DNA from 4 places in the Streptomyces sp. MI02-7b genome. Region 1 is predicted to be linked to each of the others. Evidence: riboswitches for the same ligand, from Rfam matches in the RefSeq annotation. Region 1 holds a riboswitch; each other region holds the start of a gene.

Region 1 (7,404 bases):
GAAGTTCCAGGTGCTGTCCTTCAGCACCTCGAAGGCCAGGTTGTCCTGACGGTAGGAGGCGAACTCGTACGTGCGCTTGCGTTCCTCGGTGTCCGTCACGTTGGAGAAGGCCACGTCGACCTTGCCGCTGTCGATGCCGACGAAGAGGTTCTCCCACGTCGAGTTCTTCACGACGGGCTTGAGCCCGAGTACCGCGGCCACCAGCCGGCCGAGGTCCGGTTCCGCTCCGGTGAGGGTCTTCTGGTCGCTGCCGACGTAGGCCAGCGGCGGGAAGCCGGCAGGCAGCGCGCCGAGGCCGATGACCAACTCCCCCTTCGCGGCGATGTCCTTGGGCAGGCCCGCGCTGATGGCCTTCACCTCCGGCACCTTCAAGGTGGTCTCCTGGGCGGCGCCGTTGGACAGGCTGCCCACGGTCACCGTGCCGGAGGACGAGGGGCCGGCTCCGGTGGCGGTGGACGCGCTGCTGTCACCCCCGCAGGCGGCCAGGCCGCCGGCGAGGAGGACGAGGGCGGTGGTGGCCGTGAGGGTGCGGATGATCCTGACGCGGAAATGAAGGGTGGGCATGGCCGTCCTTGTTCGTGGGTGTACGCGGGTGTACGCGGGTGTACGTGCGTGTACGTGGGTGCGGGTGTACCGGGGTGCCGGGGAGCGTTCAGAGCACCTTGCTCAGGAACTCCCTGGTCCGCTCGTGCCGGGGGTGGTTCAGCACCTGCTCGGGCGGGCCCTGCTCGACGATCCGGCCGTCGTCGATGAAGACGATCCGGTCCGCGACCTCCCGGGCGAAACCGATCTCGTGCGTGACGATGACGAGGGTGGTACCGCCGGTGGCCAGGTCCTTGATGACGGACAGCACCTCGCCGACCAGTTCGGGGTCCAGCGCGGAGGTGGGCTCGTCGAAGAGGATGACGCCGGGGCGCAGGGCCAGGGCCCGGGCGATGGCCACCCGCTGCTGCTGTCCGCCCGACAACTGCCGAGGGTAGGCACCCGACTTGTCGGCCAGTCCCACCCGGCCGAGCAGGGTGCGGGCCAGGTCCCGGGCCTCCGGCTTGCGCAGTCGGCCGGTCGCCACCGGCGCCGCGGCCACGTTGTCCAGCACCGTCAGATGCGGGAAGAGGTTGAAGTTCTGGAACACGAAGCCGATCCGGCCGCGCTGGGTGAGGAGGACGCGCTCGCTCAGTTCCTTGAGACGTTCGCCGTGCCTGCGGACGCCGATCGGCTCGCCGTTCAGGCTGACATGACCGATCTCGGGCTTCTCCAGGTGGTTGATCACCCGCAGCAGGGTGGACTTGCCGGAGCCGGACGGCCCGATGATCACCGTGACCTCTCCCGGCCGGACGGTCAGGCTCACCCCGTCCAGCACCCGGTGGGTGCCGTACCACTTGTGCACGTCGTGGACCTCCACCGCGGCGGGCTGTACGTCGGTGGTCATGGCGTGGCCTCCGTCCGGATCCGGGCCCGCAGGTCGCGCAGCGCGGCCCGCAGCTTCTGTGCGGGGGTGGGCGGGACGGTCCGCAGCGCGCCGCGCGAGTAGTACCGCTCCACGTAGAACTGGACGACGGAGACGACGCTGGTGAGGATCACGTACCAGACCGTGGCGACCAGCAGCAGCGGCACGATGTCGCCGGGATAGGTGCTGCCCATGCTCTGCACCGAGCCGAACAGGTCGAGCAGTGAGACGTAGAAGACCAGCGAGGTGCCCTTGATCAGGCCGATCAGCTGGTTGACGTAGTTCGGGACGACGGACCGCAGGGCCTGGGGAAGGATGATCCTGGCGAACTGGTAGCGCTTCGGCAGGCCGAGCGCCGCGGCCGCCTCGTGCTGGCCCTGGTCCACCGAGAGGATGCCCGCGCGCACCACCTCGGACGCGTAGGCCGCCTCGTTGAGGCTCAGACCGATGACGGCGACCACCATGTCGGTGGCGAGCCTGGACTCGTCGAAGGTGAGGAAGGCCGGCCCGAAGGGCACTCCGAGGCTCAACGTCCGGTACAGCGCGCTGAAGTTGTACAGGAACAGCAGCACGACGATGAGCGGTGTCGAACGGAACAGCCAGGTGTAGGTCCAGCTGACGGCACGCAGCACAGGGCTGCCGGAGAGCCTGGCCAACGCGAGCGCGATGCCGCCGAGGAAACCGAGCACCGCGCTGTACGCCGCCACCTCGAGGGTGATGAGCAGTCCGTCGAGGATCACCGGGCGCACGAACCAGTACCCGAAGCGGTCCCACTGGAAGAACGGGTTGGTCAGCAGGCCGTGCCCGATCTGGGCGACCAGCACCAGCACGATCGCCGTGGCGATCCACCGGCCGGGACGGCGCAGGGGCAGGACCCGCTGTGCGGAACGGGGTGGCGGACCGGGTTCGGGCCCCTTGGCCGGCTCCTGGGCCGGGGGTGCCGGGCGGGAGGACACAGCGGTGCCGGGGGGTTCACTCATCGGGACTCCAGCGAATGGGTGCGCCCCGGTCGCGCGGGCGACGGGGGACCGGCCGGGCGACGACGGCACGGCGGCACGGGGCACAGGGGGCGAGCGGAACGGGGCCGAACAGGCGGGCGCTCCCGCCGCGTCAGGGGGAGGTGCCGGCGTTCAGGGGGTTGCCGTCAGGCCTGACAGCGCCCGCGACAGAGCGCCGAACAGGCGTGACACAGCGCGCTGTTGACGCGGAGCAGACCGACGGGCCGCCGCGTGTACGCCTGGAGCAGGCCGTGGCGCCGCCACGCTGCCGTCCCCGGGGTTGCGTACATCGCCGTCACCGTCACCGTTCCGCCCCGCGGGGGGGCCTCGTGTCCAGCGGAGGTCGTGGGGTCCGGCGGTCACCCGGGTCGGCCACCGTCATACGGGAGTTGACGCCGGGCGGCCGGGCCCGCAGCTGACGCTCAGGACCGTTCTGCGGCGTAAGTTAGGCACGGGCCGAAGAGAATGTCAACGACGTCGTCCCACATGCCGGACGCCACCGTGAGACGCGCATCGCCTTCTTGACGCGCCGGGTTTGCCGGGCCAACACTGATGGGAACGGTCACGATTGTCAGCGCCCGCGGTGCCGTTTCCGGCTCCGTGGGTCATCGGCCCCGGCCCGCTGACAGGCAACCCTCACATCGCGGTGGGGTGCCCCGGGTGACGACCGGGTCCCGCCGGCGCGGCGGGTCAAGCGCGGTCCCGCGTCCCGCGGGCCCCGAGCCGGGGAGGCGGACATGTCCAGGGCACGATCCGCGCTCCTCACCCGTCGGCTGCACATCGACTTCCTGCGCGTCTGCAGCGCGTTCGGCACGGCCGGCTGACCCGGAGGAGTCCCCCGCCGTACCGACTCAGGGGCCATGTGCGACCGGGCACAGGGCCTTCAGCCGTTCCGCCCGCCGGTGCCCGAGGGCAACCGGGGGCCCACCGTGCCCTGGAGAGTGCATGCCCGAGACGATCCCGCGCGATTCCGGCCCCGCCGGCCCCGCGCCGCTCAGTGACCTCAGCTTCCGCTCGACCTGTACCACGCTGCCGCGCACGTCCCGTCCGGAGCGTTTCCGCAGCCGGATCGGTGTCGACGTCGCCGGCGGCTTCTACCCGGCCCCGCGCCGCTACGAGGTGTTCCTCACGGCGGCGCGGTGCCCGCAGTCGCGGCGGGTCGCCGTCACCCTCGACCTGCTCGGGCTCCGGGACTCCGTCGTCACCACGGTCGTTCCGGCGGCGTCCCCCGATGCCGCCGAAGCCGCCGCGCTCGCGCCGTTGCGCAGGGCGTACGAGGCCACCTGGCACGGCTACGACGGACCGCTCACCGTACCGGCCCTGTGCGACCGGTGGACCGGACGGGTCGTCAGCAACCACACCGCCGACATCCTCCGCGACCTCGCGGGCCGTCTCGGCGACGCGGCATGCGGTCCCGTGACCGACCTGTGCCCGCCGGCCCTGCTGAAGGAGATCGAGGCCGTCCAGGATCTGGTGGAGGGCTGCGTCACGCGCGCCGCGGAGCGGGCCGCCGCGGCGCAGGCACCGGCCGACCGCGCGAAGGCCCTCGACGGGCTGCTGAGCACGCTCGGGATGCTGGACCGCCGGCTGGCCGACGGGCGCTGCGTCCTGGGCGGGAGGCTGACCGCGGCGGACGTCGATCTGTGGGTGGCCCTGTCCGGCCTCGCGGGTGGCGTGCTCTCCCGGTACGAGCACCTCACGGCCTACGTCCGCCGTCTCGCAGGGCAGTACGCGGCCTTCGGCGCCCCGCGCTGAAGGCCGCGTGCCGGCGCCTCAGGCTTCTTCGGCCGGAAGGGCGTACAGCCCGGGAAGGTTGACCACGATCGCCTCCTGAGTGCTGCGGGCGATGACGACCACGGCCTCCTCCGCGGGGTCGGGGTTCTCCTCCCGGTGCGGCACGAACGGGGGCACGAAGATGTAGTCGCCCGGTGAGGTGCGCAGCCGCACCTCACCGGGCCCCTCGCCGGAGTCGTCGAGGAAGACGAACTCGGGGTGCCCGCTCACCACGTAGATGGCGGTCTCGGACTCGCCGTGGTGGTGGTCGGAGGACGATGTCGCGGGGGCCACATGGGTCTGACCCATCCACAGTTTCTCGGAACCCACGGTCCGCCCGCTGACGGCGGCGAACCTGCGCATCCCGCCGGTCTGCGCCGTCCCGTCGTCCAGGGAGTCCGCGCGGACGTGGTGGAGCCGGGTGCGCAGGGGCGCGGCCCCGTGCCCGGGAGTGTCGTGGAGATGGGGGTGAAAGCCCTCACCCGGGGTCGTCGACGGCTCGCTCATGCCGGGACGGTAGAGCGGCCCCGAAAAGGATGTCAAGAAGTGTCCATTGCCCTTCACCTGCGGCAATACTCCCGCAATGTGGAGAGCGGGCAGCGCGGGCCCTGGTCGCGGGGGCCGGGTCGGGCATGATGTGACCATGCATATCTCCGCGAAGGCGGACTACGCCGCACGGGCCCTCCTGGAGCTCGCCTGTGAACCCGCCCGCCCACTGACGTGCGAAGCCATCGCCTCCTCGCAGCAGATCCCGTTCCGGTTCCTGAAGTCCGTCGTGGGCGAGCTGCGCAAGGCCGGGCTGGTGCGCAGTCAGCGCGGCTGCGAGGGCGGCTACTGGCTCGGCCGCCCTGCCGAGGAGATCACCCTCCTGGACATCGCGCTCGCCGTCGACGGCGAATTGATCACCTTGCGGGGCGAACCGCCGGCCGGGCTCGACTACCCCGGCGCCGCCTCGGGACTGCCCGGTGTGTGGCGCCAGGTCGAGGCGAGCGCGGCGGCGATCCTCGGTGCAGTCACCCTGCTGTCGCTGCTGCCGGCGGGCGCCCGGGAACAGCCGGCCCGGAAGGGAGCCGCGTGACGGACGGAGCGCCCTGGCCCGCGCTGGAGGTGGTCGAGTACACCGATCCGCTGTGTCCGTGGGCCTGGGGTTCGGAGCCCGTCTTCCGCAAGCTGCGGGCGGCGCTGGCCGGCCGGGTCCGGTGGCGCCGGGTCTACTGCCTCCTGTTCGACCTCGACGACGACCCGGCGCCCGACTCCGCCGCCGAGACCGCCTGGTACGCGGGCTACATCGAAGGGATCAGTGCCCACACCCGGGCGCCGCGGGCGCTCCGGCTGAGCCGCGTGGCGGCGAGTTCCTGGCCGTCCTCGCTGGCGGCCAAGGCCGCCGAACTCCAGGGCCGGGACGTGGCGGACGGGGTGCTGCGCCGGCTTCGGGAGACCGTCTTCGTCCTGGGCGAACCGGCCGACACGCCCGCGCTGGCACTGTCCGCCGTACGCGGCGTGCCGGGTCTCGACCTGGAGCGGCTCACGGCCGACGCGGCGTCCGCCGAGGTGCTGGAGCAGGTGCGCGCCGACCGGGCCGAGGCGCGTCGCCCGGTGCGCGAGGTCCTGTCGGTTGCGGACCGGTCGCCGCACCCGGGCACCGCCAAGGAGACCGGCGACGGCGGGTACCGGTACGCGCTGCCGACGCTGCTCGTCCGCGCCCCGGCGGGACATCGCGTGGTGCCGGGCTGGCGGACCTACGAGGAGTACGCGGCAGCCGTGGCGGAGCTGTGCCCCGGACTGCCGGACGTGCCGCGCCCGCTCTCGCCGGCCCGGGCGCTGCGGCACTACCGGAGCCTCACCGGTCCGGAGCGGGAACTGCTGGCGGAAGGCCCGTGGCCGCCGCGGGAGGCGGTCCGGGTGGAGACCGGGAACGGCCCCTTGTGGCTGCATCCCGACGAGGCCGCGGTGCACCCGGCGACCTGCGGAGGCGCACGCGGCGCGCCCTGACCTGCCGCTGAGGCGCAGTCAGGACGCCGTCCCGACCAATGAGACACCAATTGGTGTCTATTGACAGCCGTTCGCGACGGTCGCCAGGATGTGCAGCATGCTCACGACGCACCCCGGTGTGGTGTGCCGCTACGTGGACCTGCGGCGCACCTCCAGCGCTCTCTGTCGCTGACCGGCCGACGCCCACGGCCCACAGGCGCCTGACCGTTCCCGTCAGCGCCGGCCGTCCCGCCGCTCAGCCGTCGCGGGCGCCCGCCGCCCGCGCCGCCGCCTTCGCGCTTCGCCGCCTCTCCCCATCCACCTCCTGGTGAGCCCCCGCGTACCCGCCGCCGCCCTGCCCCGAGCGCGGCGTGCCCGACGTGTGTCTCAAGAGCCTGCGTCGGCACGTCCGTAAGGGCACGGGCCGGCGTCCGGCGCGGGTGCGAACCGCGCCCGCCGCCGCGCCCCGCCCGCCCAGAGACGGGCCGGGGCCCCTCGCAGAAAGCCGTGACATGCCCCGACGACTCACGCCCCGCCGCCGCCCAGGACCCGACCCGCGATCCCCCCGAACGGCGGGCCGGCTGCGTGCCGCCGCCCTCGGCACCGCCCTCGTCTGCGTGCTCGCCCCCGGCCTCAGCGCATGCGGCGACGGCGCGGGCGCCGCGACCGGCGGCGCCACGCTGAAGTGGGCCTCCTCCTACTTCCCCGCCCACTGGGACCCGGTGGTCTCGGGCAGCGGTGCCCAGTTCCGCGAACTCGCGCTCGTCTACGCCTCGTTGACGCGCACCGACGAGAACGGCAAGGCCGTCCCGGACCTCGCCAGAAGCTGGGAGTACAACGACAAGGGCGACGAGATCACCTTCCATCTACGCCCCGGCCTGACCTTCAGCGACGGCCAACCGGTCGACGCCGCCGCGGTCAAGGCGGCTGTCGAGCGGGCCAAGAAGCAGCAGAACTCGGCACTGTTCGGCGACCTGACCTCGATCAAGTCGGTGGACGCCCGGAGTCTGGACGCGATCGTCCACCTCACCCAGGTCGACTACCAGATCCCCCAGCTGCTCGGTCAGCGCGTCCTGCAGATCGCCAGCCCCAAGGCGGCCGCGCATCCGGAGAAACTGGACCAGGACCCCGTCGGCGCCGGGCCCTTCGTCGTCGAGCAGCTGATCCCCGGCACCAAGGTCCTCCTGAAGAAGAACCCGGACTACTGGGACGCGA
Region 2 (7,404 bases), on a different contig from region 1:
CGAGCAGCCGAACGCGTCTGACCTGCCGCCGGGCTGCGTCTTCGTCGGCCGCTGTCCGCTGTACCGGTCGCTCGACGAGGCGATGCGGGAACGCTGCCGCACCGAACGGCCCGCCCTGGCCGCGGCGGCACCCGGTTCCGGCCACCGGCACGCCTGCCACGCCCGCTGAATCAAGGCCCCCCACCCCGCCGGCACCGCGCCCCGCGGTGCCGCACGCCTCCACACAGGAACGGAACCACTCCCCCATGCGATCGCACATCACCCCCACAGCCGCGCTCGTCGCGGCCCTCGCGCTGGCCGCCACCGCCTGCAGTTCCTCCGGGTCCGGCACGCCCGGCGCCGGGAAGCCCACCGGCAAGGCCGCGGCACCCACCGTGGCCTCGGCGAAGGTCGACTACAACCCCCAGCCGTACGACAACATCAAGGACGGCGGGACCTACACCACCCCCGGCACCTTCGACGACCAGGGCAATCCGTTCAACGCCAACGCGACCCTCACCGCCTCCCGCATCTGGTTCTGGTACAACCCCGACGTCATCACCTACTCCCCCACCGGCGACGTGCAGTACAACCCGGACTACCTCAGCGACGTCAAGGTCACCACCACCGGCGGCAACCAGCGGGTGGTGCTCACCATCAACCCCAAGGCCACCTACAACGACGGCACCCCCATCGACTGGAACGCCGTCAAGGCGACCTGGCAGGCCAACAACGGCACGAACAAGGACTACAACGCGAGCAACACCGAGGGCTACCGCAACATCACCTCGGTCACCCGCGGCACCGACGACAAGCAGGCGATCATCGAGTTCAAGGGTGTGGACCCCTGGTGGTCCAGCCTGTTCACGACCTTCCTGCACCCCAAGGCCGCCACGGTCGGCGCCTTCAACGACGCCTACGTCAAGAAAGCGCACCCCGAATGGGGCGCCGGCCCCTATACGGTGGGCACGCTCGACACCAAGAGCGGCAACCTCACCTTCGTCCGCAACCCCAAGTGGTGGGGCAGGAAGGGCAAGCTCGACAAGCGGATCTACGTCAACCTGGACTCGGACGCCGCGCTCAACGCCTTCAAGAACGGGCAGGTCGACTACGCAGCCACCGGCAGCGCCGAGGGCCTCAAGCAGATCAGCGGTGTCAAGGGAACCGAGATCCGCCGTGGCGGCAGCCCCTTCGAGTACTCGCTCTACGTCAACACCAAGTCGCCGGTCCTGGGCGACGTCCACGTCCGCGAGGCCCTGCTGAAGAGCATCGACCGGGCACAGATCGCCACGATCCAGTTCCAGGGCCTCGACTACTCCGAACCGCTTCCCGGCTCGGCCCTGCTCTTCAGCTTCCAGAAGGGCTACAGCGACAACGTCTCCCCGCTGATCGACTACGCCCCCGACGACGCGAAGAAGGCCCTGGACGCCGCCGGCTGGAAGCCGGGCGGCGACGGCATACGCGAGAAGAACGGCACCAAGCTCACCGTGGGCTACACCCTCCTCGGCGACGACCCTCTGGACAAGGCCACCGCCAACGCGTTCGCCGCGATGCTCAAGCCGGTCGGCATCCGGCTGGAGATCAAGAAGGCCGACGAAGCGGACTTCGCGAAGATCCTCGGCGACCGGGACTTCGACCTCTTCCTGTCGGGCAACCGCTCCACGGACCCCTTCGGCGCACGCTACCTCTACCAGTTCTACGGCACCGACAGCGACTCCAACCTGACCGGCGCCGGAACCCCGGGACTGGACAAGGCGATCCACGCCGCGGCCTCGATCCCCGACCCGGACCGGCAGACCGCCCAGGCCAACGCCATCGAACGCAAGGAACTCGCGCAGTACGCCTTCCTGCCCCTGTTCAGCGGACCGTCCATCTACGCCGTGAAGAAGGGCCTCGCCAACGTCGGCGCCACCATCTTCGGCACTCCCCTGCCGGAGACCGTGGGCTGGCAGAAGTAGCCGTCCCACGGGCCCACCCGGGCCGGCCGGGACGCGCGTCGCGCTCCCGGCCGGCTTGCCGTGCTCTCGGAAGGAACGCCCATGTCCGGCCGGGGACTCCGGCGAGGGCCGCGACTTCGCCGCCCGCAACGCCGACGACGTCTTCTCCGCGCACGGCGACGACTTCGACGACGCACCGGCCTTCGCCGAGGCATCCGGCGTCGGCTGCGGGCGGCCTGACGACCCGACGACGACCTGCGCATGCTGCCCGGCACGGAGATCATCTTCGGCGCCACCGAGGACGAGGCGCAGGAAGAAGAAGCGCTGGATCCGCCGGCGGCAGGTGACTCCCGCCACGGCGCTGGGCATCGCGGGGCTGGTGTGGGGCATCGACCTGTCGGACCGCGACGCCGACGGCCCGCTGCCCGAGGAGGATCCCGTGGCGGCCGGGAACGACGTTTCCTTCGGCACCCGTCGCGTCGCCGACCCGCGCGCGGTCGTCGTCGAGTGGCGTGCCGGGGCGGAGGCGCACGGGTGGTCGCCGCAGGAGACCGTCATCGCGCTCGGCCCCCAGCGCGGCCATGTCGGCACCCCGTCCGCACTCGCCGACCGGTTCGCCTCCTTCGTGCGGCAGGGCGCGGTGGACGGCTTCAACGTCACGCCCTGCCTGATCCCGGACGGCCTCGACGACGTCGTCGACCTGCTCGTCCCGGAACTGCAGGAACGCGGCGTCTACCGGACCGAGTACACCGGCACGACGCTCCGCTCCCACTTGGGGCTGCGGCCGCCACTGACCCGTCGCCCGGTGCCCGGCGGCGTCGCGACGGAGGCTGAACGGACCGCCGGCTTCGCGCCATTGACGGACGGCGAGACCGCTCCGTAAGCTCCGAAACGGCATTGAGCGTCAGCGTCAAGCCCTGGCTGGCTGACCGGCAACCCTCCGACGCGGCGGGGTGCTCCAGGTGAAAGCCCGGCGGAGTCATCGGCGACTTCCGCAAGCGCGCGACTCCGTGGACGGGGTCCGAGAGGGGGAGGACAGGGCATGCGGCACAACGGCCACCTGAGCGCCTCCCTCGCGGCCGCGATGCTCTTCTCCGGCTTCTCGCGGCGACGCCACATCGATCTGCAGCGCTTCGCCAGCTGTCTGTGTCACAGCTGACCGGGATCCGCCCGGCCGGCTGAGCACGCGCGCCGGCCGCCACCCGCACCCCACGCCCTCCGCAGGGTGTGTTCGCCGCGCCCCTCGCCGGGCCCGCCTTCTCCTTCCCCTTTCCCAGCCTCTGAACAGCGTCACCTCGTCGCGGCAGCGTGCCCGACGGGGCGTCATGTCCGTGCGCTCTCGCTCGCTGCCGGTGCGCGGTGACACGAGTAGGAGAACTTTCGGTGACAACTCATCACGATGCACGCGCCGGCCGGGCCGCCGCTGCTCTGGCCGCCCTCATGACCACCGGCTTCCTGCTGACCGCCTGCGGTTCGGACACCGGTGATTCCGGCGGCGGTGGCGGACGGCACAGGTCCGGTGGCACCCTGACGTTCGCGGTCGGTTCCGACGCCGGCTGCGTGGATCCGCAGCAGGTCGCCAGCAACGACACCATCTACTCCCTGCGCCAGGTCGTCGACTCCCTGACCGACCAGGACCCGAAGACCGGCAGGATAGTGCCGTGGCTGGCCAAGAGCTGGGACGTCAGCCCGGACGCCACGACGTTCACCTTCCACCTGAGACCGGGCGTCACCTTCAGCGACGGTTCACCGCTGACCGCTCAGGTGGTCAAGGACAACTTCGACGCCGTACCGAAGCTCGGCGCCCTGGCCACCCTCGCCCAGGGGTACCTCAGCGGTGTGCAGAGCACGACCGCCGTCGACCCGACCACGGTGCGGGTGAAGTTCACGGCGCCCAACGCCCAGTTCCTCCAGGCGACGGCAACGCACTCGCTGGGGATCGAGTCGTCGGCGAGCGTGCGGAAGTCGCCGCAGGACAGGTGCAGCCAGGGAGTGGTCGGATCCGGGCCCTTCGTGCTGAAGCAGTACGTCCAGAACCAGTCGATCACCCTGGCCAAGCGGACCGGATACCAGTGGGGTTCCTCGCTGTGGACCAAGAAGGGCGAGGCGTACCTGGACCAGCTGGTGTTCAAGGTGGTTCCCGAGGCGGGCGTACGGGCCGGCAGCCTCCGGTCCGGCCAGGTGGACGCGATCGGCAGCGTCGGCAGGGCCGACGAGGCGACGCTCAAGGGCGGGCCGGTGAGCCTTCAGCGGCGGGCGAACCCCGGCGTCGTGTTCGGCCTGGGGTTCAACAACTCCCGGCCGATCCTCGAGGACGCCACGGTGCGGCAGGCGATCGGGTACGCCGTCGACCGGCAACAGGTCGCCGCCACGGTCTTCCCGACCGGCACCCGGCCGGCCACCAGCGTCCTGGCGCACACCACCCCTGACTACGCGGACCTGACCGCCGACCTGGCGCACGACGTCGCGAAGGCGGGGGCCCTGCTGGACTCGGCCGGCTGGAAGCCGGGCCAGGACGGCATCCGCACCAGGAACGGGACCAGGCTGAGCCTGACCGTCAAGTGGTTCGCGAACGCGGCCACGAACCAGCCGGCACTTGAACTGATCCAGCAGCAGCTGAAGGCCGCCGGCATCGAGCTGGTACTCAAGGAGCTGCAGATCTCCCAGATCGCCCAGGTGCAGCAGTCCGGTGACTTCGACGCGCTGTGGGGAAACCTCACGCGGGCCGATCCGGACATCCTGCGGACCTCGTACTCCACGAAGCTGGCCAACACCTACCGCGTGCCGTCGAGCCCGCTGGACGCGGTGCTCGACCAGCAGGCGGCGGCCACCGACGCCGACCAGCGGGCACAACTGGTGGCACAGGCGCAGACGTTGATCGTGCGGAACGCCTACACCGTCCCGGTGGTCGAGTTGCAGACCCAACTGGGCGTGTCGAAGAAGGTGCACCACCTCGACTTCGACGCCTCCAGCCGGATCCAACTGCACGACACCTGGATCGGCTGACGGCATGACCACTTACGTGATCAAGCGGCTCGCACAGGCGCTCGGCGTGTTGTGGGCGGCCTACACGCTGTCGTTCCTCGTGCTGGACTACCTGCCCGGTGACCCGGTGTCGGCGCTGGCCGGCGCAGGGGCGGACTCGGCCGCCATCGATCCGGCCCGGCTCGCGGCGCTCCGGCACCAGTACGGCTTCGACAAGCCGGTTCCCGAGCAGTACATCGAGTACCTCGGCCGGGCCGTGCGCGGCGACTTCGGCGACGCGATCTCCACGGGCCGGCCCGTGACCTCGACCCTGGCCGACGCACTGCCGCAGACCCTGCAACTGACCGGGGCCGCGCTGCTGCTCGCGGTCGCCGGGGGCGGCGCACTGGCGATGCTGGCGACCTTCACCCGGCGGCGGTGGCTGCGGCAGGTACTGCTCTCACTGCCGCCCCTGGGGGTGTCGGTTCCCACATTCTGGGTCGGGCTGGTCCTCGTCGAGGCGTTCTCCTTCCGGCTGCGCTGGTTCCCGGCCTTCGGCAACGACGGGCTGCGGGCACTGGTGCTGCCCGCGGTGACGCTGGCCGTCCCGACCGGCGCACTGGTCGCACAGGTGCTGGCCAAGAGCCTGTTCACGGCACTGGGCCAGGCCTACGTGGAGACGGCGCGGGCCAAGGGCGCCGGCCGCCGGCGCATCCATCTGCGGCACGCGCTGCGCAACGCGTCCTTGCCGGCGCTCACGGTGGTGGGGCTGCTGGTCGGGCAGCTCGTCGCCGGCTCCGTGGTCGTGGAGACCGTCTTCGCCCGTGACGGTCTGGGCCGGGTGACGGTCGCCGCGGTCACGGCGCAGGACCTTCCGCTGGTCCAGGGCGTGGTGGTGTTCGGCGCGCTGATCTTCGTACTGGCGAACCTGGCGGTCGACCTCGTCTACCCGCTGCTGGATCCGCGCATCGTGGTGGCCTCGGGCAGGAGGGCGAGTTTCGCATGAGCCAGAGCCTTGTCCAAGACGCCGCCGAACCCGCGGCGCAGGGCCCGGAACGGCCGGGGGGGCCGGGCGACGGTACACCGCCGGGTTCGCGGAACGGGGGCCCGCGGCGGGCGCTGCGGTTCCTGCTGCGCCGCCCCGGCCTGCTGGCGTCGGTAGTCGTCGTTGTCCTGGTGCTGCTCGCCTCGTTCCACCCGGAGCTGTTCACCTCGCGGAACCCGCTGGAAGGGACGCCCTCACAGAACTTCCGCGGGCCCAGCGGCGAGCACTGGTTCGGCACCGACGAACTGGGACGCGACCTGTTCTCCCGCGTGGTGCACGGGGCGCAACTGTCCCTCAAGGCAACGCTGATCGCCGTCGCGGTGGCGTTCGTGCTCGGCGGCCTGCTCGGTCTGGTGGCCGGGTTCGTGGGCCGGTGGGTCGACGACGTCCTGATGCGCTTCGTGGACGTGCTGCTCTCCATTCCCGCGCTGTTCCTGTCCCTGGCCCTGGTCACCGCGCTGGGGTACGGGACGGTGAAGGTGGCGTTCGCGGTCGGGATCGCCGGCGTCGCGAGCTTCGCGCGGGTGGCCCGGTCGGAGGTGCTGCGGGTGCGGCAGGCCGTCTTCGTCGAGGCGTCGCGGTCCTGCGGGGCCCGCTGGTACTCCGTGCTGGGACGGCACGTGCTGCCGAACGCCGCGGGCCCGATCGTCGTCCTGGCCACCCTCGAACTGGGGACGGCGATCCTGTCCGTGTCGTCGCTGAGCTTCCTCGGCTACGGGGCGCCTCCCCCGGCCCCGGAGTGGGGAACCCTCATCTCCGTCGGCCGCAACTACCAGGCCAACGCCTGGTGGCTGACGGCCCTGCCCGGCCTGGTGATCGCCGCGACGGTACTGGCCACCAATCGCGTCGCCCGGGCCCTGGACGGCGAATGGTCGGAGCAGCGATGAACCGGCCCGCGACCCGCTCCCGAACGCATACGGATGGGGACATGACCACAGCCCTGCTGGAGATACGCGGCCTGTCGGTGTCGTACGACACGCGCAGCGGTCCCGTGCACGCCGTGCGGGGCGTCGACCTGGACGTCCGGGCGGGCGAGGTGACCGCCGTGGTGGGCGAGTCGGGCTCCGGCAAGAGCACCACCGCGCACGCCGTCACCCGGCTGCTCGCGGCTAACGGCAGGATCGACGCCGGAACGGTCCGGTTCGGCGGGCACGACCTCACCACGCTGACGGAGGCGGAACTGCGGGTGCTGCGCGGCGCGCAGATCGGCCTCGTCCCGCAGGACCCTTCTGTGTCGCTCAACCCGGTCAAGCGCGTCGGCGAGCAGGTCGCCGAGGTGTTGCGCATCCACGGCCGGGCCAGTCGCCGCACCGCCGCCTCGGAGGCCCTGGCCGTACTGGAGCAGGCCGGGCTGCGCGATCCGGCCGTCCGCGCGCGGCAGTACCCGCACGAGCTCTCCGGCGGCATGCGCCAACGGGCGCTGATCGCGATCGCCATCGCCGCCACACCGAAGCTGATCATCGCGGACGAGCCGACCAG
Region 3 (7,404 bases), on a different contig from region 1:
GTGCGGCGGTCGCCGGCCCGGCCCGGGCCTGTCCGGTGAGGGCGCCGCGGCCCGTGCTCCTGTCCGGGGTCGCCGGGGCGTCCCCGGCCGGGGAGCGGAGGCAGGAGGCCGTCCCGGACCGGGCCCACCGCCGGAGGCGTCAGTGCCGGACCGTGACCACGATCTTGCCGACCTGGCCGTTGGACTCCATGTAGCGGTGCGCCTCGACGATCTCCGTGAGATCGAAGGTCCGGTCCACCAGGGGCGTGAGGGCCTCGGTGTCCAGTCCCTCCCGCACGAACGCGACCGCGCGGCGCAGCCGGTCGGCGTCCTGCGTCACCTCGAAGACCGTGAAGAAGCGGCTGGTGATGCCGGGACGCTCCTCGGCGGTGGGCAGCTCCGCGGGGCGCGGGTCCAGCGCACCGTAGAGCAGGAGCGAGCCGCCGGGCCGGACGAGCGGCGCCAGGTCGCGCAGGCCGGGGCCGCCGACGGAGTCGAGGACCGTCCGGACGCCGCGCCCGCCGGTGATCTGCCGTACGCGCTCCGCCGGGTCCTCGGTGCCGGTGACGATCACGTGCGCGGCCCCGGCGTCCAGCAGCCGCCGCTTCTTCTCCGCGCTGCGGGTGGTGGCGATCGGGACCGCGCCGACGCGGAGGGCGGTCTGGATCGCGGCCAGGCCGACACCGCTGGAGGCGGCCGTGATCAGTACGGCGTCCCCCGGCTCGGTCCGTCCGTCCTCCGCCAGGGCCCCGTACGCCGTCAGGTACGTCATCCAGACGGCCGCGGCGGTCACGGGGTCGCTGCCGGGGGCGCGGTGCACGGCGGCGGCCGCCGGCACCAGCGCGTGCGCGCCGTAGGTGGCGTAGTCGGTGAGCAGGAAGCCCGGGACGACCGCGACCGCGTCGCCCGGGGCGAAGCCGGTCACCGCGTCCCCGACGGCCTCGACCACGCCCGCGGCCTCGTACCCCAGGCCCGACGGGAACTTCGGCGGGTAGAAGTAGCGGCCCTCGCGGAACATCGCCTCGGCCCGGTTCAGGCCGAAGGCGTCGACGCGGATGCGCAGTTCGCCGGGGCCGGGCCCGCCGACCTCCACGTCCCGCAGTCTCAGCACCTCGGGGCCGCCGGTCTCGTCGAACTCCACGCGCAGGCTCATGGTCCGGGCTTCCTCTCGGGAGGGGTGCACAGGCGGCCGGACACCCGGCCACCCGGGGGAAACAGATCTGTTTCCTCGATGTCGCCGTTACGGTACACCGATCTGTTTCCTCTCGTCGGCACCCCGGGTTACATTGGCCGCATGACGATCGACACCAAGGCGCCGGACGCCGTGCGCGAGCGCGTGCTCGCCGCCGCGTGCGACCTGTTCACCACCAGGGGCATCAACACCACGGGAGTGGACCTGGTGTCGGAGTCGGCCGGGGTGTCCAAGCGCAGCCTCTACCAGCGCTTCCCCAGCAAGGACCACCTGATCGCGGCCTACCTGCCGCTGGCCACCGACCGCTTCATGGCAGGGCTGATCCCGCCGGAGGACAGCGGCCTGTCACCGGCCGGGAAGATGATCGAGGTCTTCGCCGCCGCCCGGCGCGCGTCGGGCGACCCCGGCTTCCGCGGCTGCCCCGTGCTCAACGCGGCGGCCGAGATCACCGACACCGCCCATCCCGTGCGGGATGTGGCGCTGTCCTACAAGAAGCGCCTCCAGGAGTACTTCACCGAACAGGCCCGGGCCGCCGGCGCCGCCGAACCGGTCCTGCTCGCCGAGCAGTTGACCATGTTCTTCGACGGGGCCATGTCCTACGCCTCGGTGCGCAACGAGCCCCTGCCCGCCACCGTGACCACGACGGTCCGCACCCTGCTGGCGGCCCAGTCGGTTCCGCTGCCGGACTGACCGCACTGGCCGGACCGGCCCGGCCGGTCAGTCCAGGGCGCGCAACTGGTCCAGGAACCACTGCTGCGGCGGCAGCGCGGTGGCCGCCGCGGCCAGCCGCTTGGTGGCCTCGGCGCGCTCCCCGTGGGAGACCGAGAGCGCCTGGTGCAGCGCGCGGGCGGTGGCCAGGATGTCGTAGGGGTTGACCACGAAGGCGTCGTCGCCGAGCTCCTCGTAGGCGCCCGCCTCACGGGACAGCACTAGGGCGACGCCGTCGTCGGTGACGACCGGGATCTCCTTGGCCACCAGGTTCATGCCGTCGCGGATCGGGTTGACCAGAGCCACGTCGGCCAGCCGGTACGCCGCGAGCGAGCGCGCGAAGTCGTCCTTGACGTGCAGGATCACCGGCTCCCAGCCCGGGGTGCCGAACTCCTCGTTGATCTCCTCGGCGAGGTCGGAGACCTCGTCGGTGTACTCGCGGTAGATCGCCAGGTCGGTGCGCGAGGGATAGGCGAACGCGACGTGCACCACGCGGCCCTGCCACTCGGGGCGGTCGCGCAGCAGCTGCGCGTACGACAGCAGGCCGCGCACGATGTTCTTCGACAGCTCGGTGCGGTCCACCCGCACGATGACCTTGCGGTCCGGGCCGCCCACGGCCTCCCGGAGCACCGCCAGGCGCTCCTCCACGTCCGGGCGGTGCGCCCGCTCCCGCAGGAAGTCCGCGTCGGCCCCCAGCCCGTGCACCCCGATCCGGGTGGTGCGGCCGTGGTACGTCACCGTCAGCGCGCCCTCGTCCCGGCTCACCGTCGCGCCGAGCACGTCGGCGCAGCACGCGGCGAACGCCTCCGCCCAGCGCCGGGTCAGGAACGCCGCCCGGTCCGCGCCCAGGACGCCGGTCAGCACCTCGGCCGCCACGTCGTCCGGCAGCAGCCGGTAGTACTCCGGCGGCGCCCACGGCGTGTGGGAGAAGTGGCCGATCCGCAGGTCGGGGCGGCGCGAGCGGAGCATCTGCGGCACCAGCGTCAGGTGGTAGTCCTGCACCAGGACGGCCGCGCCCTCCCCGGCCTCCTCCGCCAGCGCGTCGGCGAAGGCGCTGTTGTACGCCACGTACGCCGCCCACTGGTCACGGAAGTCCTCGTCGAAGACGGGCTCCAGCGGCGTCTGGAAGAGCAGGTGGTGGACGAACCACAGCACGGAGTTCGCGATCCCGTTGTACGCGGACGCGTACGTGTCCGCCGGGATGTCCAGCATGCGCACCCGCTGCTCACCGGTGTCCTCCGCGGGCAGCCGCCCGCTTCTGTCCGGGGTCCGCAGCACGGCCGCGCGATCACCGTCGCCGAGCGCCGCGCACACCCACACGGCGTCCGTGTCCGGCCCGATCGCGCTCAGCCCCGACACGAGCCCGCCGCCTCCGCGGCGGGACTCCAGCGTCCCGTCCTCCCGGAGGCTGTACGAGACGGGCCCGCGATTGGACGCCACCAGAACCCGCGCGCCATGCGATGCGACCATGCCGCCAGCCTAGCCACGCATCCCCACCCGCAAACGTGTGCGCTACGCCACCCGGGTCCCCCTCCCCGCCGACCCCCCGACCCGTCGCCCTCAGGGGCGCGCCCAGCCACGACGCACCCGCGGCGCGTACCCCTTCAGGAGCGCGGGGAACTGCGCGCCCAGCCGAGCCCGCGGCGCGTACCCCCAGGGGCGCGGAGAACTGCGCGCTCAGCCGAGCCCGCGGCGCATACCCCCAGGGGCGCGGAGAACCGCCACGTACCCGCACGGAACGAACGCGGCGTCACGCCACCTCGCGCCGCCGCACATACTCCGGCACGGTCATCATCGGCGGCCGCTCCTCCGTCACCACGTCGTGGACCCGCGGCTCGAAGCCGCCGCCCGCCGCGCGGTCGAACTGCGTGAGGACGGGCCGCACCAGATGCCCGCGCGCAAGGCGCGTCTGCGCGGTGCGGTAGATCGTCGCGGCCATCCGCCCGAGTGCCTGCCCGTCCTGGTGCCGGTGGTGCCGCACCCCGACGTCGACCTGGGCGAGCGCGTCGAGCCCGACCGTGTTGAGCGCGTCGATGAGGATCCCCAGCTCGACGCCGTACCCCACGGGGAACGGCAGCCGCTCCAGCAGCGACCGGCGCGCCGCGTACTCGCCGCCGAGCGGCTGCACGAAGCCCGCGAGCTGCGGCCAGTGCAGGTTGAGCAGCGGCCGGGCGACCAGTTCCGTGACCCGGCCGCCGCCGGCCGGGTCCACCGTGCCGCCGGTCTCCAGGGGCCGGTCGTACATCGCCTTGACCAGGTGGACGTTCCCGTCCGTGAGCAGCGGCCCGACGATCCCGGAGACGAAGCGCGCGTCGAACTCGCGCAGGTCGGCGTCGACGAAGCAGACGATCTCGCCGCGCGTCGCGAGCAGCGAGCGCCACAGCACCTCGCCCTTGCCGGGCACGGCCGGCAGCCGCGGCAGGATCGCGTCGCGGTGGACCACCGTCGCCCCGGCCTCCGCCGCGACCGCCGCGGTCCGGTCCGTGGACCCCGAGTCCAGTACGACGAGCTCGTCGACCAGCGGCACGGCCTCGGACATCAGCTCGCGCCGGATCTCCGCCACGATCGCCCCGACCGTGGCCTCCTCGTCGAGCGCGGGCAGCACCACGCTCACCGTCCCGCGCGGGCCCGCGGCCCGCTTCGCGGCGAGGAGCTGGGACAGCGGGCGGCACTCGGCGGTCCAGGACCGCCGCCGCAGCCAGCCGGCTACCTCGTCCAGCACTGCGTCGCTCCGTTTCTGCCCCGTCTTCGCCCGGTCCTCGGCCCGTCTCGAAGGACGGACGGCCTGTGACCAGGTTCGAGGTCGTCGGTTACAGTCTTGAACACGAGGCATGACCATCGTATGTCCGCGGTGATCGCGCCCCGTACGACAAATGCACGGGCCCTGGGCCCGGTGCCATACCGCTCATCCAGAGGGGCAGAGGGAACGGCCCGTTGAAGCCCCGGCAACCCTCCCGCCGACCGCGAGGTCCAGGTGGGGAAGGTGCCAATTCCGTCTCGTGGCGAGATTCGCCGTGAGGAAGATGAGGAGAAAGGGCCTCGCCTGACATGGCTGCGCAGACTGTTGTCACCGACGTCGCGTCCACGGATTCCCCCTTCGGACCCGCTTCCGCGTTGTCCTGCCGCGAGTGCGGCGAACGCTTCCCGCTGAGCCCGGTCTTCGCCTGCGAGGTCTGTTTCGGGCCGCTCGAAGTGGCCTACGACCTCCCCGCCGGCGACCCCGAGACGCTCCGCAAGCGGATCGAGTCCGGACCGAACAACATCTGGCGCTACGCGCCGCTGCTGCCCGTCCCCGCCGACGTGGCGACCAAGCCCAACCTGAACCCGGGCTTCACCAAGCTGGTCAAGGCCGACAACCTCGCCCGCGAACTGGGCGTCACCGGCGGCCTGCACATCAAGGACGACTCCGGCAACCCCACGCACTCCTTCAAGGACCGCGTCGTCGCCATCGCCCTCGAGGCCGCCCGCACCTTCGGCCTCACCACGCTGTCCTGCTCGTCCACCGGCAACCTCGCGGGCGCGGTCGGCGCCGCGGCGGCCCGCGCCGGCTTCCGGTCCTGCGTGTTCATCCCGCACGACCTGGAGGAGGGCAAGGTCGTCATGGCCGCCGTCTACGGCGGCGAACTGGTCGGCATCGAGGGCAACTACGACGACGTCAACCGCTTCTGCAGCGAGCTGATCGGCGACCCGATCGGCGAGGGCTGGGGCTTCGTCAACGTCAACCTCCGCCCCTACTACGGGGAGGGCTCCAAGACGCTCGCGTACGAGATCTGCGAGCAGCTCGGCTGGCGCCTGCCGGACAACCTGGTCATCCCGATCGCCTCCGGCTCCCAGCTGACGAAGATCGACAAGGGGCTGCAGGAGCTGATCAAGCTCGGCCTGGTGGAGGACAAGCCGTACCGCATCTACGGCGCCCAGGCCGAAGGGTGCTCCCCGGTCTCCACCGCCTACAAGGCCGGGCAGGACGTCGTGCGCCCGCAGAAGCCCAACACCATCGCCAAGTCGCTCGCCATCGGCAACCCCGCCGACGGCCCCTACGTGCTGGACATCGCCCGGCGCACCGGCGGCGCGGTCGAGGACGTCACCGACGAGCAGATCGTGGACGCCATCAAGCTGCTGGCCCGCACCGAGGGCATCTTCGCGGAGACGGCGGGCGGTGTGACCGTCGGCGTCCTGAAGAAGCTGATCGAGAGCGGGCAGTTGGACCCGGCCGCCGAGACGGTCGTCCTCAACACCGGTGACGGGCTCAAGACCCTGGACGCCGTCGCCGCGACCTCCCGCCCCACGGCCACCATCCGCCCGAGCCTCGACGCGTTCCGCGCCGCCGGCCTGGCCGGCTGACCCCGACCGCCGACCGCCGACCGTCCCAGAACGAAGGTGAACCCCGCATCATGAGCGCGAACGTCCGCATCCCCACCATCCTTCGCCCCTACACCGGCGGCCGGGCCGAGGTGCCCGCCGCCGGCGGCACGCTGGCCGAGGTCATCGAGTCGCTGGAGAAGGACCACCCCGGTATCTCGGCCCGCGTCCTGGACGACACGGGCAAGCTGCGCCGCTTCGTGAACGTCTACGTCAACGACGACGACGTCCGCTTCTCCGAGGGCCTGCAGACCGTGGTGGCCGACGGCGCGTCCGTCTCGATCATCCCGGCGGTCGCCGGGGGCTGTTGAGCCGCGAGCGCCGCGGAACGGCCAGGGGTGCCGGGAGTTGCTCCCGGCACCCCTGTGTGCGTGAGGGGTAGTTGAAGGGCTGTACAGTTGCTCCGGAGGCTCGCAACCCCCTGCAACGCTCTGCGCAAACCCTCTTCACGGGGCGTCCTTGTCGGCGATTTATCGCCAAATTCCAGCGGTGATTGTCGTGTTGGCGACATATGTCCCGCCCGAGTTGCCCCGGATTGTTGGCCGTTCGAGCCGTTCTTCCCTTTTTCCGTGCCCGGATTTCTCGTCCGATTGACCTGTTGCAGACAGCGTCCGTGCAGATACATTCAGCCGCGGTCGACGCGTTCCGGCGCACGCCCCCTTGGCTGTAGGGGGTGAGGTCTGACCCGGGTCCGCGAGGTGCGGGTCTGTGAAGGGCCAGCAATAGGGGAGTTAGGAATGGCTCAGGGCACCGTCAAGTGGTTCAACGCGGAGAAGGGCTACGGCTTCATCGCGGTCGACGGTGGTGCGGACGTCTTCGTGCACTACAGCGCGATACAGATGGACGGCTACCGCACCCTCGAGGAAGGCCAGCGGGTCGAGTTCGAGATCTCGCAGGGCCAGAAGGGGCCGCAGGCGGACATGGTCCGCCTTGCCGCCGGCTGACGCCGCGCATCGGCCACGGAGCGCCACGTACGAACGCGCTCGAACATCACTGTCAAGGCCCGCCCCCTCCACAGGGGCGGGCCTTCGCGCGTTCCCCGGGCGCCGGCGGACGCCGGGGGATCTTCGGCGGCCCCGCGGGAGACCGGCCGAGCGGCTTGCACTCTCCTAGGGCGAGTGCTAATCATTGGCGTTAGCACTCTGACGTTGAGAGTGACAAAGGAC
Region 4 (7,404 bases), on a different contig from region 1:
CGGCTTCTTCTTCCTGGTCTTCGGCGTCATCGCGGCCATGTCCGCGCTGGTGTCGGTCAACCCGGTCTGGGCGTACGGCCCCTACCGGCCGGACCAGGTGTCGACCGACGCGCAGCCCGACTGGTACATGGGCTTCTCCGAGGGCCTGATCCGCATCATGCCGGGCTGGGAGATCAGCCTGTGGGGCCACACGCTCGTGCTGGGCGTGTTCATCCCGCTGGTGATCTTCCCGCTGGTCCTGGGCTTCATGGGCGTCTACCCGTTCCTGGAGTCGTGGGTCACCGGTGACAAGCGCGAGCACCACCTGCTCGACCGCCCCCGCAACCGCCCGGTCCGCACCGGCATCGGCGCGGCCTGGATCAGCCTCTACCTGATCCTGCTGGTCGGTGGTGGCAACGACCTCTTCGCCACCCGCTTCCACCTGTCGATCAACGCGATCACCTGGGTGGTCCGGATCTCCTTCTTCGTGCTGCCGGTGCTGGTCTTCTTCATCACGAAGCGGATCTGCCTGGGCCTGCAGCGGCGCGACCGCGACAAGGTGCTGCACGGTCGCGAGACCGGCATCATCAAGCGGCTGCCGCACGGCGAGTTCATCGAGATCCACGAGCCGCTGGACCAGGCCAAGCTGTTCACGCTCACCTCGCACGAGCAGCCGGAGCCGCTGGCCATCGGCCCGGCGACGGACGAGAACGGCGTGGAGAAGAAGGTCGGCCTCACCACGCGACTGCGCGCGAGGCTGTCGCGCGGCTACTACGGCGAGGGCACCCAGATCCCCAAGCCGTCGGCCGAGGAGTACGAGGAGATCACGAGCGGCCACGGCCACCACTGATCCCGGACGCTGTGCCACCGGGAAGGGCCCTGTTCGTCGGAGTTCATCCGATGGACGGGGCCCTTTCCCGTTCCCCCGCGCCGATAGGGTGGGGGCGAGGACGTCCGTTGCCCATCCCCTGCACGTCAGACCACCCGGAGTGTGGACCATGAGCGTTGTGAACCCCGCTGGAGGCGACACCGCGGCGGGCCGCTCCTGGCCCGGGATCCTGGGAGCCCTGCTGGCGGGGCAGGACCTGAGCACCGCGGAGACGGCCTGGGCGATGGACCGCATCATGAGCGGCGGGGCCTCCGACGCCCAGATCGCCGGCTTCATGGTGGCGCTGCGGGCCAAGGGCGAGACCGTCGACGAGGTCACCGGCCTCGTCGAGTCGATGTACGCGCACGCGCAGCCCCTCGACATCCCCGGGCCGGCCGTCGACATCGTGGGCACCGGCGGCGACCGGGCCAGGACCGTCAACATCTCGACGATGTCCGCCATCGTCATCGCGGGGACCGGGACCAAGGTCGTCAAGCACGGCAACCGCGCGGCCAGCAGTGCCAGCGGGGCCTCCGACGTGCTGGAGAAGCTGGGCATCAACCTGGACCTGTCGCCCGACCGCGTCGCCCGGGTGGCCGAGGAGATCGGCATCACCTTCTGCTTCGCGGCCAAGTTCCACCCCGCGATGCGCTACGTGGCCTCGGCGCGGCGCGACCTGGGGGTGCCGACCTCCTTCAACATCCTCGGCCCGCTGACCAATCCGGCCCGGGTCGGGGCGTCGGCGGTCGGCTGCTTCGACACCCGGATGGCCGGTCTGATCGCGGGGGTGCTGGCACGGCGCGGCTCCTCCGCGCTGGTGTTCCGCGGTGACGACGGCCTGGACGAGCTGACGGTCACCTCCACCTCGCAGGTCTGGATCGTGCGCGAAGGGACCGTGGAACAGGTCCCCTTCGACCCGCGCGACGTCGGCATCGAGCTGGTGCGGATCGAGGCGCTGCGGGGTGCCGACGCGGCCTACAACGCGGATGTGGCCCGCCGGCTGCTGGCCGGTGAGACCGGGCCGGTGCGGGACGCCGTCCTGCTCAACTCCGCTGCCGCGCTGGTGGCGCTGGAAGCCGCGGAGGGCAGTCTGACCGAGCGGATCGCCGCGGGAATGGCACGGGCGGCGGAGTCCATCGACTCGGGCGCGGCCGCGAAGACCCTGGAGCGGTGGGCGGCGGCCACGAACGCGTAGCCGCGCGGACGTTCGCAGGCGAGGGCCGGGGCCGGGCGCCCCGGCCCTCGCGCGTCTTCCGGCCCTCGCGCGCTCCCGGTACGGCCCGCGCGGTCCCGGGAGCCGCCGTGCGATGTCCGGGATGCGGACCGCGGCTTGCGGCACCGGGCGTCTGTGGCAGGATGCTGCGCAGGTCACGAGTGACAGCGACACGGCCCCGGCCCGCTGTCCGGCAACCCTCCTTCCGTGGCGGGGTGCCCCGGGTGATGACCAGGCCGCAGGCAGCGAGGTCTGCGGCAAGCGCGGTCATGAGGAGTTCTTCCATGAGCAAGCGAATGCGCTAGGGCCCGAAGGCCCCTTTTCCACCCTCCCCGGGCGCGCCGCCGTGTGCCGTCCGGCGCCGCGAGGGCTTTCCCGTCATCCCTGACGCCCTGTCGCTCCCCCCTGCCCACAGGAGACTTCGCCATGTCCGTGCACCTTGCTGCGACCGTCCGCACCACCACCGCCCCGCTGCCGGTCCTCGGCCGCGACGTCCTCGTCCCGCTCGTCACCGGTGGCGAGGTCGCCTACGCCGCCCTCGACTACGCCGCGAGCGCGCCCGCGCTGCAGCGGGTGTGGGACGACGTGGCCGCCTACGCGCCCTACTACGGCAGCGTGCACCGGGGCGCGGGCTACCTCTCGCAGCTGTCGACGGACCTGTTCGAGAGCAGCCGTGCGGAGGTGGCCGCCTTCCTGGGCTGCCGTGCCGACGACCAGGTCGTGTTCACCCGGTCGACCACGGACTCGCTCAATCTGCTGGCGTCCGTGGTGCCCGACGGCACCCGCGTCTTCGTCTTCGAGACCGAGCACCACGCCTCACTGCTGCCCTGGCGGCAGGGCGACGTCACCTACCTGAGCGCGCCCCGGACCCCCGCGGAGGCGGTGTCCGTGCTGGAGCGGGCGCTCGCCGCGTGTCAGTCGGAGGGTCCGGCGCTGGTCTGCGTGACGGGTGCGTCCAATGTGACCGGTGAGCTCTGGCCGGTGCGCGAGCTGGCGGCCGCGGCCCACGCGCACGGTGCGCGCATCGTCCTGGACGCCGCGCAGCTCGCGCCGCACCACCCCGTCGACGTGGCCGCGCTCGACGTGGACTGGGTCGCGTTCTCCGGGCACAAGCTCTACGCGCCCTTCGGCTCCGGCGTCCTGGCCGGCCGGGCCGACTGGCTCCGCGAGGGCGAGCCGTATCTCGCGGGCGGCGGCGCCACCCGGCGGGTCGCCCGCCGCGAGGACGGCGGCGTCGACGTGGACTGGCACACCACGGAGGCCCGCCACGAGGCCGGTTCGCCCAACGTCATCGGCGTCCACGCCATCGCCTCCGCCTGCCGGGCCCTGCGCGAGGCCGGCTTCGAGTCCCTCGTCGAGCGCGAGCAGGCACTCGTCGCCCGGGTGCGCGACGGTCTCGCGGGGATCCCGCAGGTGCGGGTGCTCTCCCTGTTCGGCGAGGACGCCCCGCGGGTGGGCGTCCTGTCCTTCGTGGTCGACGGCTGGAACAGCTCCCACTTCGCCGCGGCGCTGTCGGCCGAGTACGGCATCGGCGTCCGCGACGGGCTGTTCTGCGCCCATCCGCTGGTCCGCACCCTGCTCGGCGACCACACGGAACCGGGCGACTGCGGGGGCGACACCACCCTCAACGCCGTTCGCGTCTCCTTCGGCGCGGGTACCCCCGACGAGCACGTCGAGCGCTTCCTCACCGCCGTCGCCACCCTCGTCACCGACGGCGCCCAGTGGCGCTACCGCACCGAGAACGGCCGCTGCGTTCCCGCGTAACGCCGCGCCGGGCGCGCCCGGAGCCGAGGTCTACTAGGAGTCGAGGCCGATGGCGAAGGCGGCTTCGAGGTCGTGCTGGGAGTACGTCCGGAAGGCCACGTGCGTGTCGGTGGCCTCGACGCCGGGGATCTTGCTGATGCGCCCGGGGATGACGTCCGCGAGCTGGTCGTGCTGGGCGACACGGACCATGGCGACCAGGTCGTACGTGCCGGTGACGGAGTAGACCTCGCTGACGCTGTCGAGCGCCGCGATGGACTGCGCGATCTCGGGGATCCGGTCGACGCTGGTCTTGATGAGCACGATCGCGGTGATCACGGCTGTAGGTCTCCTTGGGTCGCCCTGGCTGCGGCCTCAAGCTTAGGCCTTGCCCGGTAGCACCCCCAGGCGCACAGGAAACCGAAGAGGAAGCCGGTGATGTGCGCCAGGTACGCCACGCCCGGGCCTGACTGGGGGGCCTGTCCGGCGAGGGACTGCAGGACGAACCAGAAGACCAGCACCATCCACGCGGGGAAGCGCAGCGGCAGGAAGAAGAGGAAGGGGAAGAGACTGGTCACGCGCGCCCGGGGATAGAGGTAGAGGTACGCGCCGAGCACGCCGGAGATGGCGCCGGACGCGCCGACCAGTGCCTGGGTTGACGTGGTGTGCGCCAGGGCGTAGCCGTAGGTGGCCAGGTAGCCGCACGCCACGTAGAAGACGAGGTACCGCAACCGGCCCATGCGGTTCTCGACGTTGTCGCCGAAGACGTAGAAGAACAGCATGTTGCCCAGCAGGTGCACCCAACTCCCGTGCACGAACAGCGCCGTGAGCACCGACACGAAGGGCGACCGTCCGAGGCCGTCCGGCGGGGGGCAGCCGGTCGGCATCACGACCGACGCGGCGGTGACACGCCCGTGCCAGAGTTCCGCGGGAATGACACCCCACCGGGCGAAGTACGAGGCCTGGGCGCACGCCAGCTCGTGGCCGGTGCCGTACACGGGGTTGAGCCCGGAGGCCGGGCCGATCAGGAAGACCGCCACGCACAGCCCGATCAGGGCGTACGTCACCACGGGTCTGCGGCGGACAGGGTTCTTGTCGTACACCGGGATGACCATGGATCGATCATGACGGAACGGGTGTAACGGGCACAGGACGCCTCGCCGCAGCGCCGGATCCCGCCGAGGCCGTAGGGTGACCGGAACGCAAACGCGCGACCTAGGAGCAGATCCGATGACGGTTCCACTGCCGACGTCCACGACCCGGTGGCGCTGCACCCTCTGCGGAAACCTGACCCGGTTCGACGTCACCCGGTCCAGCAGGGTCGTCGAGTACGTCCACCTGGACCTCGCGGGGGAGCCCAGCGTCGAGGAGCGCGAGGTGCTCAGCGAGACCGTCGAGTCGGTGCGCTGCCGCTGGTGCAACGCCGTGGACCGGGTCGAGCTGGTGGACCGTCCCGACGCGGCGGCTGCGCAGGCCTGACCGCCGCCAGGGACAATGGAGGGGCGCGGCGTGGCCTGAGAGGCCGGGGAGGCCGGGGAGGCGCCGAAGAACTGGACAGGAGTGACTGGTGGACCGGACCGGCGGTAATCCGGGCCACGGCGACGAGGCGGCCGGGCCCGCGGCTCCGGCTGCCCCGGACGGCTCGGCCCCGCCCGAGGCCCTCGACCGTCCGCTGCCCGAGGGCGTGCGCCACCGCGTGGTCTCGCTCGCGGCCGACGCCTTCGGCGGGCTGACCCTGGGCGAGCTGCCCGCGGTGCTGCGCCCGTACGCCCGGTTCACCCCGAGTCGCCGTGCCAAGTTCGCGGCCACCGCACTGGCTACCGCCCTGGAGAGCGATCCCGCCTTCCGGCAGCGCGTCGCCGGACGGCTGCGGGAGGCGGAACCCGATCTGTGCGATGCGCTGGACGCCGGCACCCCGCCGCCGGCCGTGGATCCGCTCGATGTGGCCGCCGCCGCCTATCTGCTGCGGCCCGCGGGCTGGGCGAAGCTGGTCGCCGCCGCCGGGGAGGAGGCGCAGCGCGCCAGCGCTGAGCGGGCCGGCGAGGAGGCGCTGCGCGAACTGCGGCAGCTGAGGACCGAACTCGACGAGGCGCGGGCGCAGTCCCGCACCGAGGCCGTCCGCGCCCGCGCCGACCTGGACGCGGCCCGCAAGGAGGCCGAGTCGCTGCAGCGCAAACTGCGCAGCGCCGCCAGCGATGTGAAGCGCGCGGAGGCGGCCCTGCGCAAGGTCGAGGCCGAACTGGACGAGGTGCGTTCTGCCGCCGCGGCGGACAAGGCGGCCGCGGACGGCGAGGCACGCCGGCTGCGCGCCCGGCTGGCCGAGGCGGAGTCGGCGGTCGAGGCGGGCCGCCGGGCGGCACGCGAGGGCCGCACCGTGGAGGACATGCGGTTGCGGCTGCTGCTCGACACCGTGCTGGACGCGGCGTCCGGGCTGCGCCGGGAGCTGGCGCTGCCGCCGCGCGACACCCTGGGCGTGCGCCCGGCCGACACCGTGGACGCGGTGGCGCCGGGGGCGATCAGCCCGAAGGACATCGCGCGCCGCGCGCTGTCGGAGGACGACCCGGCGCTGCTGGACCAGTTGCTCGCGCTGCCGCAGGCCCATCTGGTCATCGACGGCTACAACGTCACGAAGACCGGTTATCCCGCCCTGCCGTTGGAGAAGCAGCGGCTGCGGCTGCTGGGGGGTCTCGCGGTGCTGGCCGCGCAGAGCGGCGCCGAGGTCACCTGTGTCTTCGACGGCGCGGACCTGGACGCGCCGGTGCTGCTCGCCCCGCCGCGCGGGGTGCGGGTGCTGTTCAGCAAGGCCGGTGAGACGGCTGACGAGTTGATCCGGCGTCTGGTTCGGGCGGAACCTCCCGGTCGTCCGATTGTGGTGGTTTCGTCCGACCGCGAGGTGGCGGACGGGGTGGCCCGCGCCGGCGCCCGCCCGGTCGCATCCACCTTGTTGCTCAAGCGACTTGCCCGGGTGTGACCTGGAGCACACCGTGGGGCGGGTGGGGCGGTTTTTCGGAGCTCTGCGTCAACTCACCATCACTGCGCGTGCGATGTGTGTAAAGAAAACGCGAGTGAATGACTTTTTTCCTTCAGAGATTTGATCCGATCACAAGATGGTCACTAGGGTCAGGCCTCGAACCTCTGCGCAGTCGATCACCCAATCAGGGTGACAGCAGAGGTCCCGCCGATCCGAAGTGGCGTGCGTACGACGGGGGACGCCGACGCTCGGGGCCGGGGAACCGCGGTTCCCGATGCACGCGGCAGGCGGCTGGAGGAAGAAGGAGCTCGCCCGAGTGGCGTCCCACCGTCGACCCAAGCAGACCAGTCGCGCACGTGTCACTGTGCTCACCGCGACCGCCGCCGCAGCCGTGGCGCTCTCCGCCCAGGCCGCCCAGGCCGCGCCCGCCAAGCAGTCCGTCAAGAGCGTCAAGGCCAAGGTCGACGCCCTCTACGAGCAGGCCGAGCAGGCGACCGAGAAGTTCAACGGCGCCAAGGAGAAGCAGCAGCAGCTGCAGAAGCAGGTCGAGGACATCCAGGACGAGGTCGCCCGCGAGCAGGCCGGGCTCAACGACCTCCAGGACGAGCTCGGCACTCTCGCCAGCGCCCAGTA

The links. Region 1 has a riboswitch for S-adenosylmethionine ahead of PV364_RS00145 (glutathione S-transferase C-terminal domain-containing protein). Riboswitches for the same ligand answer to the same signal wherever they lie in the genome.
Region 2: another riboswitch for S-adenosylmethionine. It lies ahead of PV364_RS17810 (putative leader peptide); the one in region 1 lies ahead of PV364_RS00145 (glutathione S-transferase C-terminal domain-containing protein).
Region 3: another riboswitch for S-adenosylmethionine. It lies ahead of thrC (threonine synthase); the one in region 1 lies ahead of PV364_RS00145 (glutathione S-transferase C-terminal domain-containing protein).
Region 4: another riboswitch for S-adenosylmethionine. It lies ahead of PV364_RS23145 (aminotransferase class V-fold PLP-dependent enzyme); the one in region 1 lies ahead of PV364_RS00145 (glutathione S-transferase C-terminal domain-containing protein).

The regions. Positions count from the first base shown of each region.
Region 1 covers NZ_JARAWX010000001.1:26,613-34,016, forward strand. The annotation lists gene PV364_RS00130 (ABC transporter substrate-binding protein) at 1-564, opposite strand, end outside; gene PV364_RS00135 (amino acid ABC transporter ATP-binding protein) at 653-1,429, opposite strand; gene PV364_RS00140 (amino acid ABC transporter permease) at 1,426-2,427, opposite strand; SAM riboswitch class IV at 3,006-3,148, shown strand; gene PV364_RS00145 (glutathione S-transferase C-terminal domain-containing protein) at 3,391-4,200, shown strand; gene PV364_RS00150 (cupin domain-containing protein) at 4,219-4,725, opposite strand; gene PV364_RS00155 (Rrf2 family transcriptional regulator) at 4,862-5,296, shown strand; gene PV364_RS00160 (DsbA family protein) at 5,293-6,210, shown strand; gene PV364_RS00165 (ABC transporter substrate-binding protein) at 6,702-7,404, shown strand, end outside.
Region 2 covers NZ_JARAWX010000009.1:301,106-308,509, forward strand. The annotation lists gene PV364_RS17795 (ABC transporter ATP-binding protein) at 1-169, shown strand, start outside; gene PV364_RS17800 (ABC transporter family substrate-binding protein) at 246-1,937, shown strand; gene PV364_RS17805 (hypothetical protein) at 1,993-2,799, shown strand; SAM riboswitch class IV at 2,810-2,923, shown strand; gene PV364_RS17810 (putative leader peptide) at 2,959-3,075, shown strand; gene PV364_RS17815 (ABC transporter substrate-binding protein) at 3,357-4,922, shown strand; gene PV364_RS17820 (ABC transporter permease) at 4,927-5,886, shown strand; gene PV364_RS17825 (ABC transporter permease) at 5,883-6,812, shown strand; gene PV364_RS17830 (ABC transporter ATP-binding protein) at 6,854-7,404, shown strand, end outside.
Region 3 covers NZ_JARAWX010000018.1:54,305-61,708, forward strand. The annotation lists gene PV364_RS27075 (zinc-dependent alcohol dehydrogenase family protein) at 140-1,132, opposite strand; gene PV364_RS27080 (TetR/AcrR family transcriptional regulator) at 1,274-1,861, shown strand; gene PV364_RS27085 (trehalose-6-phosphate synthase) at 1,889-3,349, opposite strand; gene PV364_RS27090 (glucosyl-3-phosphoglycerate synthase) at 3,630-4,601, opposite strand; SAM riboswitch class I at 4,782-4,909, shown strand; gene thrC (threonine synthase) at 4,928-6,220, shown strand; gene PV364_RS27100 (ubiquitin-like small modifier protein 1) at 6,271-6,549, shown strand; gene PV364_RS27105 (cold-shock protein) at 6,976-7,182, shown strand.
Region 4 covers NZ_JARAWX010000014.1:55,037-62,440, reverse strand. The annotation lists gene PV364_RS23155 (cytochrome bc complex cytochrome b subunit) at 1-829, shown strand, start outside; gene trpD (anthranilate phosphoribosyltransferase) at 978-2,042, shown strand; SAM riboswitch class IV at 2,214-2,330, shown strand; gene PV364_RS23145 (aminotransferase class V-fold PLP-dependent enzyme) at 2,487-3,824, shown strand; gene PV364_RS23140 (Lrp/AsnC family transcriptional regulator) at 3,858-4,139, opposite strand; gene PV364_RS23135 (rhomboid family intramembrane serine protease) at 4,136-4,915, opposite strand; gene PV364_RS23130 (hypothetical protein) at 5,031-5,279, shown strand; gene PV364_RS23125 (NYN domain-containing protein) at 5,368-6,771, shown strand; gene PV364_RS23120 (NlpC/P60 family protein) at 7,088-7,404, shown strand, end outside.